Haloglycomyces albus DSM 45210: one gene and its partner. The main gene of each other region encodes a partner of the protein of the gene in region 2 in a complex. Links are inferred from orthologs where the notes say so. Each region holds a gene or a part of one and is shown on either strand. Other genes may lie near its edges.

Region 1 (4,556 bases), 510 kb from region 2 along the record:
GGCGGATACGGCGATACCCTGTCGGCCGCCATGCGCGATTACGGCGTGACCGTACCCTTCCAGGACTTTGCGGTACCCAAACGATGGATCGGCCACGGTACTCGAGCGGAGATTTTGGAGGAGATCGGCCTGACTCCTGAAGCCGTCAGCGAATCCATTGCTGCTAAACACCGAACCGTCGATCCGGGAAAGTAAACGGTGCCGTCCGAACCAGGGTGACCGGTAGACGACGGATAACGTCATCGTTTCATCATGCGGCAGAACTTGTGGGACAGTGGCGATATGGGGGACGGGGATACGGTAGGCATGGACGCCAAAGACCTATATCGGAGCTGGATCGAGCACCTCTGGAACGGCCCGAGCGATGCGGACGCGCTGCGGGCCGCCGCTGCGCGTATTGTGACCGCTGACTTCGTGGGACACTGGCCCGGACGTGACGTCCGGGGGTCAGAACGATTGGCCGAGCTAATCGCAGAGGCTAAGACCATGTTTAGCGGCCTCGCTTTTCAGATAGAGGTCCAGCCTCTTGTGGATGCCGACATGGTTTCTGCCCGATGGAACGGAGCCGGAACAACCGTCGACGGAAGTGTAACGCGCTTTTTCGGTAACGATATTCTGCGTGTTCGAGACGGTCGATTCTGCGAGTACTGGGTCGCCACCGGCGAAGTGTGAGGGTGCCCCGGCTCGAGTCCTGCGCGTTCCGTACCGATAGACCGAACGAGTACGCATAGGCAAAGGCGGGGTCGAATACGACCCCGCCTTTAACGTTATGACGTTGATTGGGATTTAAGCGGCTGAGTGGTAGGCGTCCACCACTTCATGAGCCATGTCCTCCCACTGCGCGTACGCGTCCGGGAAGGCCGATACCTGGACGGCCTGTGCGGCCGCTGCGATCGACATGTCCTCCCAGCCGCTGACCTGCTGTAGTGAACCGTAGAATTTATCGGCCGACGTCTTGACGTCCATGAGCTCCTCGACCGAGCCCCATCCCATCGAGGGGCGTTGCTGGAAGATGCCGACGGAGTCGTGGTCTTCCCAGTGGACCGAGGAATTGGTGTGATCCCAGCTTTCGGGGACGTCGTTGGAGGCCGCGTTGTACATCTTGGCCTCTTGCATGGCCGTGGCAAGAGCGACGGCTTGGCCGCGCTCGCTGATGCCCTTGTCTTCTCCGGCTTCGATGATCGTGACGGCATTGGCCAGCTGTTCATCGTCGAGCCCGGCAACGTTGTGCAGGGTAACGGTCTTGTCGTCGGAGGTCTCGGCCTTGTCCGCGCCGGAGTCTTCGGACTTTTCGGTCTTATCGGAGTCGTCGGATTCGGATTTTTCATCCTTTTCCTCGCCCTCGACTTCTTCCGAGGCGCCTTCACCGGAGGCTGCCTCCTCGGAGGCGGTTTCGGACGTGGCCGGTTCGGTGTGGTCGGAGTTGGCCAGGGCCAGCGTTCCGGGGCCACCAATGCCGATGAAGGCGATGGCGGCAGCGCCGGTCATGACGGCCTTTTGTTTGGCCTTGGGTAGAGCTTTGAACTTGTCGAAACTGAGCAGCGAAAGGCGGGAACGCAATGATGCGAAGATACCGGCCTGTGAGGTTGTCTCGCTGGTTTCGTTGTTGAGTTCGGTTTCCGTGGATTTTTTGCTTGAGTTTTTCTCGAATGAACGCACCCCGAAACCGTAGTTCGCGAGAAGGCCAGGTCAAAACGCATTACTAGCCAGTAGATAACAATTGGATTTCGAAAAGTTCTCGGAACGTAACAGAAGGGGCTTTCGCCGGATGTGGGCACTATCCAGAGGTATGTCGGGATTTTTGTACTTTGGCCTCACAGGATTGTTTGATCTCTAGACCAAAGCTGAAAATGGGTTCAACCTTTCGGTTGAGCCCATTTTCAGCAAAAAGATAATGTGACACTAGATACAGATAGTGGAATTGTGGCCCGATCGAGGGGACGACCGCCCGCCCGGACCGATTCCGAGCGCTGACGCAACGCCGCAAGCGGACGTCCCCACCCTGGATCCAGAACTACTTGAGGCCGGCGGCGAACTTCTTGCCGTTGGCCTTTTCCGCAGCTCCAATACGGTCCAGATACGGTGTCAGCCCACCGAGCCAGAACGGGAAGCCCGCACCCATGATCATGGCGAGGTCGATCTGCTCGGGGCCTTCGACTACGCCTTCTTGCAGCATGAGGCCAGCTTCCTCGGCTAGACCGTTGACGATCCGCTCATGCAGTTCATCGGCGGTCAGAGCTGCGTCACCTTGCTGCAGGAGTGACTTGCCGTGCTCGGTGAGAGCGAACTTGCCGTTGGAACCCTTTTCGAAGACCGGTTCTTTCGACTCTGCCATGCGCTTCTGGTTTTCCGACAGCGGGAAACGGTCGCCCAGGTCTTCGTGCAAGTGAGTGACCAGGTGTTCGGCGACCGCCGCGCCGACGAGCCCGAGGAGCTCGAACGGACGCATCGGAAGTCCCATCGGGTCGGTAGCCTGGTTGGCCACCTCGACCGGGGTTCCCTCGTCCACGGCACGTGCCACTTCGCCCAACATGCGTCCCAGCAGGCGGTTAACGATGAAGGCAGGACGGTCGGCGGACTTGACACAGGTCTTCTTGAGTTTCTTGCCGACGACGAATGCGGTGGCCAGAGTTTCCTCAGCGGTCTTTTCGGTGGGGATGATCTCCAGCAGCGGCATGACGGCCACCGGGTTGAAGAAGTGCATTCCCACCAGACGCTCAGGCTTGTTCAGGTCCGATCCCATTTCGGAGATCGACAGTCCCGAGGTGTTGGTGACCAACAGCGCCTCGTCGTGAAGCAGCGGTTCCACTTCCGCGAAGACCGACTTCTTGACCGACATTTCCTCGAACACGGCCTCAATCACCAGGTCGCAGTCGCCGTAGACGCTCTTGTCGTCGGTGCCGCTGACCAGGCCGCGTAGCTTCCCGGCCTTGACCTTGTCGATCCGACCCTTGCTTTCGAGCTTGTCGATCTCGCCGTTGACGTAGTCGACGCCCTTCTGCGCGCGATCGGCATCGAGGTCGGTCATGACGACCGGAACTTCCAGACGACGTGCGAACAGCAATGCCAGCTGGCTCGCCATGAGCCCGGCGCCGATAACGCCGACCTTGTTGACGTCTTTTGCCAGCGTCTTCTTGGGGGCTCCGGCGGGCTTTTTGGCCAGCTTGCGAGTCAAGTCGAAGGCATAGAGGCTGGACTTGCACTCCGGGCTGACCATGGAGTCGGCCAGGGCAACGTCCTCGGCCTCGCAACCGGCGTCGAACTCAGCGTCCTTTGCCAGGCGCAGCAACTCGACGGCGCGCTTGGCAGCCGGCGACGCCCCGTGGGTGCGCTCGTCGACTTCGGCTTCCACCGCCGCCATGACACCGTCCCAGGAGTTGGTGTCGATCTCGGGACGCTCAACAGTGGTTTCACCGTTGACCACGTCGACCGCCCATTCCAGCGAACGCTCCAGGAAGTCGGCGGCCTCGAACTCGGCATCGGCGATGCCGAGCTTGTAGGCGTCGTGGCCCTTGAGCATCTTGTTTTGGTTGAGCGGATTACGCAGGACGACCTGGGCGGCTTTCTCCGGTCCAATGAGATTGGGAAGCAGTTGCGTCCCGCCCCAGCCGGGGATGAGGCCGATGGCGACCTCAGGTAGCCCTATCGCCGCGGCCGTCGGAACGATCGTGCGGTAGTGACAGTGCAGCGCCAGTTCCATTCCGCCGCCGAGCGTGACGCCGTTGACGAAGGCGAACGTCGGGATGGACGAATCCTTGAGGCGACGGTACAGAGCGTGTCCCGCCTGACCCATGGCTTTGGCCTGCTCATGCGTCTCCAGGTGCGGCATCGCGGAGATGTCGGCTCCGGCAAGGAAGATGAAGGGCTTACCGGTGACGGCAATGAGCTTGACGTCTTCTTCGGCGTCGATTTCGTCCAGTGCGTCCCACAGCTTTTGAATACCGGCGGGGCCGTACGAGTTGGGACGATTGTGGTCGAAGCCGTTGTCAAGCGTAATGAGTGCCGCTTTGCCACCGAGACCTTTTGGCTCGGTGAAACGGACGTGAGCCTCGGTGACGACTTCATCGGGGAACTCGGGGAGTGTTGGCAGCTGATTCATTTACTTGCTCCCTTCGTAGTTCGGGTTTTCCCAAATGACGGTTCCACCCTGTCCGATACCGACACACATGGTGGTAATGCCGTAGCGGACATCGGGACGCTCGGCGAATTGCCGCGCCAGTTGGGTCATGAGACGGACACCCGAGGAAGCCAGTGGGTGACCGACCGCGATGGCTCCGCCCCACGGGTTGACGCGGGGGTCGGTTTCGGAGATCTTGAAGTGGTCCAGGAAGGCAAGTACCTGCACGGCAAATGCCTCGTTGATCTCGAACAGACCGATATCGTCAATGGAGAGGCCGGCTTTGGCGAGTGCCTTTTCGGTCGCCGGCACCGGACCGATTCCCATGACTTCCGGGTCCACGCCGGAGAAGGCGTAGCCGACCATCTTCATGGCCGCGGACAGACCCATGTCGGAAGCCGTTTCCGAATCGGTGAGTACACACGCGGTGGCTCCGTCG
Region 2 (6,073 bases):
TCTTGGGTGGACTGCTTATTCGCCTACCGTATTCGGCGGCCGGATTGACGTTGACACTGTTTGTTCGTTTCGCGCTGGACTTGAGCTATATTCACGCTGGTTTCATCGGTACCCTGTACGTTCTGGGGCAGGCCACCGGGTCGACATTGATGGGTCGGATTTCCGACAGATGGGGCCTGCGCACTGTCATCGGTGCGACTACTGTCATCAGTACACTGACGTGGCTGTGTATTCCGCTCATGAGCTACGGGCTCCTGGTGACTCTGGCTTTTCCCGCGGGGGTATTGGCCATCCCGGTATTCGTGGTGGTTCGTCAGCCCATCGCGGCCATGATTCCCGATCGCCTGCGGCGCACCGCCTATGCCATGGATTCGATGTTGGTGGAACTGGCGTTCGCCATCGCTCCCGCAGCGGCAACGGTATTGGCCACGGCCATGAACCCGTTTCTTACTCCTGTCGTCGTCGGACTGTTCATTTTCGCGGCGGGCGGTTCCTTGTGGCTGATCAATCCGCCCACTGTCTCCGACGCGGAAAATCAGGACATCTCCGAAAAGCCGGTGCCACTCAAACGGCGAGATTGGTTGAACGGGCGTCTGGTGGCGATGATGTTCGTCGGGATGGGCCTGACGATTGCGGTGGCGGGGACCGACATCGCGATCGTCTCTCTGCTGGAACACCATGACCAGTTGAATATGGCCTGGATGCCGTTGGCTCTCTGGGCGCTCTACTCCTTGACCGGAGTTTTTGTGCTCGCTTCCACCGACCGGCTGGTATCCCCTACGGTTCTGCTGATCACTTTGGCCTTGATGACCGTTCCGCTCGGGTTTACCGGTTCGTGGTGGCTTCTGACCGTTGCTTTGCTTCCGGCTGGATTTTTGACGTCCATGACCGTCGCCTCGAGTACCGACCGGGTATCGCGTTTGGCGCCGCCACAGGTACGTGGAACCGCAATGGGGATGCAAGGATCGGCGATGACGATCGGGGCGGCGTTGGGTGCGCCGCTGGTCGGATCGACCGTAGAGATATTCGGTGCCGAATGGGGATTCACAGCGGCGGGTCTGGGAACACTGCTCGCGGGGTTGAGCGCCCTCGGTCTGGAATGGCGGGCTCGGAACCATGCAGCGCTCGAACCGAGGTCGACCTCTGAAAAGCGGCCCTCGGAAACCGTTTCCGGATGAGGTGTGGTGACCGGCTGTATCGCAGTCAGACCTTATCGATAGCATCGGGACACTGCCGGAGCTACCGGGAGAATCGATGTGACATTGATGGGTGATTTCGACTATGTCCAAGATCTCGGCGGATGTGGCGATTATCGGTGCGGGGCCGACAGGGCTTTTTGCCGCCTATTACGCAGGATTCCGCGGTCTCAAAACGGCGATCGTCGATTCGTTGCCGGAGGCCGGTGGGCAAGTGACGGCAATGTACCCCGAGAAATCGATTTACGACGTCGGTGGGTTCCCTGACATCAAGGGACGCGACCTGGTGGACAATCTGGTCGAACAGGCGGCTCCGTACGATCCCAAGTATTTCCTGGGCAGGCGCGCCGACACTTTGGAGCACACCGAGGACGGGCCGATTCTCGGATTGAACGACGGAACTGAGATCGCTTGCGGATCGGTCATCATCACCGCCGGGCTGGGGAATTTTCGTTCGCGCCCGCTCCCGGCGGCGTCTGAGTTCGACGGAGACGGTATCGCCTATTTCGTACCGGAACTGAATGCGCACGCCGATCAAGACGTGGTCATCGTCGGTGGGGGAGATTCGGCGTTCGATTGGGCCTTGGCACTCCATCCCATCGCCAACAGCGTCACTATGGTGCATAGACGTGACCGATTCCGAGCTCACGAACGCAGCATCGCACGCGTCCGCGATCTGGGGGTGCCTATTCACGTCAACACCGAGATCGAAAAGATTCACGGTGAAGAACGGGTCTCGGGTGTGAGCCTTCGGTCGCAGGAGTCCGGCGTGCCCGATCATGTGCCTGCCGACACGATTGTGGCGGCGCTCGGATTCATCGCCGATTTGGGGCCGTTGAGGGAATGGGGCCTCGAACTGGATCGGCGGCATATCATCGTTGATTCCACCATGGCGACCAACGTCCCCCGAATTTTCGCCGCTGGAGACATCGCGGACTATCGGGGCAAGGTCCGTCTCATCGCGACCGGTTTCGGGGAAGCGGCGACGGCGGTGAACAACGCCGTCATCAGCATGGACCCGTCAGCCCGGTTGTTCCCCGGGCATTCGAGCGACGTCGGTTGACGGATAAGCGCTAGCTACGGATAATCGCGGCGGTCCCTTGACCACCCGCCGCGCACACCGAGACGAGACCGAGCTTCCCTTTTTCGCCGGTCTGGTGCAGTAGTTTGGCGGTAGTGGCGATGATTCTGGCCCCGGTAGCGGCGAACGGGTGGCCGGTGGCCAAGGACGATCCGTTGACGTTGAGGCGGTCGCGAGCGACCGAACCCAATGCACCGTCGAGGTTCAGTCGATCGCGACAGAACTCGTCGTTCTCCCAGGCCTTGAGAGTCGCCAGAACTTGTGAGGCAAAGGCTTCATGGATTTCGATGAAGTCGAAGTCCTCGAGCGAGAGCTCGTTGCGTTCCAAGAGCCGCGGTACGGCAAAAACCGGGGCGGTGAGTAGTCCGTCGTCTCCATCGACGAAATCCACCGCTGCCGACTGCACATCGACCAGATGCGCGAGGACGGGAAGGTCGTGTTCACGTGCCCACTCATCGCTGGACAACAGAACCGTTGCCGCGCCGTCGGACAGGGGAGTGGAGTTTCCTGCCGTCATCGTTCCCTCGCTGCCTCCGAAGGTGGGGGAGAGCTTGGTCAGCTTCTCCATGTTCGAATTCGGCCGCAGAATCTGATCGCGACGCTGATTTTCATATGGGGTCAAGAGATCGTCGAAGAAGCCCGCTTCGTATGCTGCGGCAAGACGCTGGTGACTGGTGGCGGCGAACTCATCCTGGTCGATTCGGCTGATGCCCCATTCCTTGGCGGTCTGTGCTGCATGCTCTCCCATGGACAGACCGGTTCGAGGTTCGGCGTTTCGAGGCATGTCGGGAACCATGTGACTGGGACGCAGTCCGAGAACCGCTTTCATTTTGGCGCCGGTGCTCTTGGAATTGCGCGCATTGAGCAGTAGGCGACGCAGACGGTCGTTCAATCCCAAGGGAGCGTCGGAGGTGGTGTCCACTCCACCTGCGATTCCGGCATCGATTTGCCCGAGTGCGATCTTGTTGGACACGCCGATTGCCGTCTCCATGCCGGTGGTACAGGCCTTCTGGACATCATAGGCGGGAGTGGCGGGATCGAGCCTGCTGCCGAGTACGACCTCGCGAGCGAGGTTGAAGTCGCGGCTGTGCTTCAGCACGGCACCGGCGGAGAACTCGTCAAGCTTCAGCCCCGACAGATGGAATCGATCGATCAGACCGTCCAAGGCGGCGCTGAGCATGTCTTGATTCGACTTCGTTGCGTAGGGTCCGCCTTCCTTGGCGAAGGGGATTCGATTGCCGCCTACGATGGCGACCGGGCGAATGGTGGTCATGGTGTCTACTCCTACCTTACTTGCGAGTAAGATTACTTAGAAGTAATGTTACATTGAGATGTGAGTATTCCGCACCTGGGAGGGGTTATGCCTGATCGATATGTACGGTTTGTCAATTCACGGATGGGGAAAGGGCTGGCCAAAAGACTCGGCCTACCACCCGCCGCCCCACTGCGACGATACACCGTGGGAGAAGCAGAGTTCATCGCCTCGGCCTCACTGGGCAGTGCCCCCGGCGGCACCTGTGAAGCGATTGCCAAGGAAACCCTGACCCAATGCGACATAACGATTCGTCGCCAATCGGACGACGACCGGATCGACGGAATCTTCTATGACGCGAGTGGAATTCGTACGATCACGGATTTGAACGAGCTATACGAGTTCTTCCCCGCCCAACTGAGGCGATTGAACCGGAACGGCCGCGTGGTTATCGCATCCGCTGCCCTGGACGACACCACCGAAAGCGACGAAGCCGTGATCGTGCAGACGGCGCTGGAAGGGTTCGCGCGAAGCCTCGGTAAGGAGGTCCGCCCGGGCGCCACAGTACAACTGATCCGCGTGCCTGCCGGAGCCGAGCAGCACCTCGCCGCGCCGCTCCGGTTCTTCTTTTCGCGACGCAGCGCTTTCGTATCCGGACAGGTGGTGTCCTTGGACGCCCGCTGCACCGCGAGCGCGGACGGGTGGGACCTGAAAGGACAGACCGCCATCGTCACCGGGGCGGTAGGTGGAATCGGACGTTCCACCGTCGAGGTTCTCGCCGCTTATGGCGCACATGTCGTCTGCGTCGACGTCCCGGCGGTGAAAAGCGAACTGGAAAAGCTGGCCCAGGAGATGAATGGAACGGCGGTGGCCCTCGACGTCACCTCTGCCTCCGCGGCGACCGATCTGGCCGCCGCATTGCCGTCGGGCGCCGACGTCATCGTTCACAATGCCGGGATTACTCGCGACAAGACCTTGGCTCGGATGAGCAGAGAACAATGGCAGACGGTATTGGACATCAATTTGGAGGCTCCGCGTCGCATCACCAACGAGCTCCTCAACAGTGGCAAGCTGAATTCGGGCGCTCGCCAGGTCGTTCTGTCCTCGGTATCGGGAATAGCGGGTAACCGAGGCCAGAGCAACTACGCGACGTCTAAGGCGGGGCTGGTGGGCCTGACTCACGCCCTGGCGGGGCCCATGCGTGAGCGAGAAGGATCGGTCAACGCGATAGCGCCGGGTTTCATCGAAACGAAGATGACCGCCAAGATGCCGACCATGACGCGTGAGGTGGCTCGGCGTCTTTCCTCATTGGGGCAGGGCGGTAGCAGTGTCGATGTAGCCGAGACCATCGGATGGCTCAGCTTGCCGGGATCGCGTGCCGTGAACGGACAAACGGTCCGCGTATGTGGGCAGAATCTGATGGGGGCGTGACATGGTGGAGACGACTGCGGCTACGCGCGGATGGATACTCTGGCGTGGGATGCGCGATTTTCTACGCCGCTATCCCGATCCCATGCGAGCCGGATTGCCCGAGGTTCGCCGTGAACTGCGTGACGTCCACGTTGATCGCGCGGCGCTGCGCGAGTTCAATTCGGTATGTGGCTTCCGGGACTCGGCGAATCTGCCGTTTACCTACCCGCACATCCTCGCCTTCAAAACTCAGATGCGGATTATGATGTCGTCGGAATTTCCGATGGCCGTCACTGGAATGCTGCACCTGTCCAACGTCACTCGCCAGTACCGGCCCATTGGGGTCGGCGACCATTTCGACCTGCACGTGTGGGCCGATAATCTCAGCGCTCATCGAAAAGGCGTCACCGTTGACCTACGTACCGAGGCACGGCTGGCCGGCGAGGTGGTGTGGAGCGAGACGAGTACGTATCTCCGCCTGTTGCCCAAATCGGGCCCTCGTCCACCTAAGAAGGGTGGAAGTGAGGAGCCCGAGCTGGAAAGCGACCGGGAATGGTTTGTACCCGCTCGTCTGGGGCGTGACTATGCCGCCGTGTCAGGCGATTACAACCCGATTCACGTCTCGCGGACCATGGCGCGAATGATGGGAAACAAAGATCTGATAGCCCAAGGGATGTGGGGACTTTCCCGCGCCGTCGCGGAAGTGGAGCCCACCGGGTCAATGGAGGACCGCAAAGTCGAAGTCGAGTTTCGCCGTCCGATCGTGTTGCGGCAAAAGATCGGCTTCTACGGTGACTCCACGGAGTACCGAGACGATTTCGCCCTGGTGCGACTGGCAGACGGCAAGGCTTATTTGCGGGGTCGGGTCGAGTTCGACTTGGGCTGAGTATCAAAAATAAGCGCGAGTCCCGGCCACATGAGGTCCATGAGTCGACCGGAAACGTCCTCTACGGTGACGTCGGGTTGTTCGAGCATGTAATCGGCCAGGGACTCGCAGGCTCCTACCAGGGTATGGGCGGCGAGCTTCGTTTCGGCGTCGATATCGGGGCGGTAGTGGGCAAGCAGGCCGGCGATCATGGTCGTCATGTTGCTGCGGAGTTCGTCGACTTCGCTGCTGACCGGTTCTCCCAGTGA

Evidence for each region.
Region 1: the proteins of HALAL_RS0112830 (region 2) and HALAL_RS0110635 are in contact, whole or in part, in a solved structure (PDB 8BNU), measured with the Escherichia coli proteins. The link is inferred for Haloglycomyces albus DSM 45210 from one-to-one orthologs.

The regions. Positions count from the first base shown.
Region 1 is NZ_AZUQ01000001.1:2,262,786-2,267,341, forward strand. The notes cover bases 1,558-4,556. They hold HALAL_RS0110635 (3-hydroxyacyl-CoA dehydrogenase NAD-binding domain-containing protein), read right to left. Parts: upstream 4,100-4,556; coding sequence 2,015-4,099; downstream 1,558-2,014. Other genes in these bases: HALAL_RS17670 (hypothetical protein), read right to left, coding at 1,558-1,659; HALAL_RS0110640 (thiolase family protein), read right to left, coding at 4,100-4,556. In the rest of the region: dxs (1-deoxy-D-xylulose-5-phosphate synthase), read left to right, coding at 1-195; HALAL_RS0110625 (nuclear transport factor 2 family protein), read left to right, coding at 253-672; more of HALAL_RS17670, read right to left, coding at 787-1,557. UniProt on the Escherichia coli protein: Catalyzes the formation of a hydroxyacyl-CoA by addition of water on enoyl-CoA. Also exhibits 3-hydroxyacyl-CoA epimerase and 3-hydroxyacyl-CoA dehydrogenase activities.
Region 2 is NZ_AZUQ01000001.1:2,775,783-2,781,855, forward strand. What follows is about bases 1,411-4,367. They hold HALAL_RS0112830 (acetyl-CoA C-acetyltransferase), read right to left. Parts: upstream 3,551-4,367; coding sequence 2,270-3,550; downstream 1,411-2,269. Other genes in these bases: HALAL_RS0112825 (NAD(P)/FAD-dependent oxidoreductase), read left to right, coding at 1,411-2,259; HALAL_RS0112835 (3-oxoacyl-ACP reductase), read left to right, coding at 3,638-4,367. In the rest of the region: HALAL_RS0112820 (MFS transporter), read left to right, coding at 1-1,178; more of HALAL_RS0112825, read left to right, coding at 1,282-1,410; more of HALAL_RS0112835, read left to right, coding at 4,368-4,960; HALAL_RS0112840 (MaoC/PaaZ C-terminal domain-containing protein), read left to right, coding at 4,962-5,825; HALAL_RS0112845 (TetR/AcrR family transcriptional regulator), read right to left, coding at 5,789-6,073.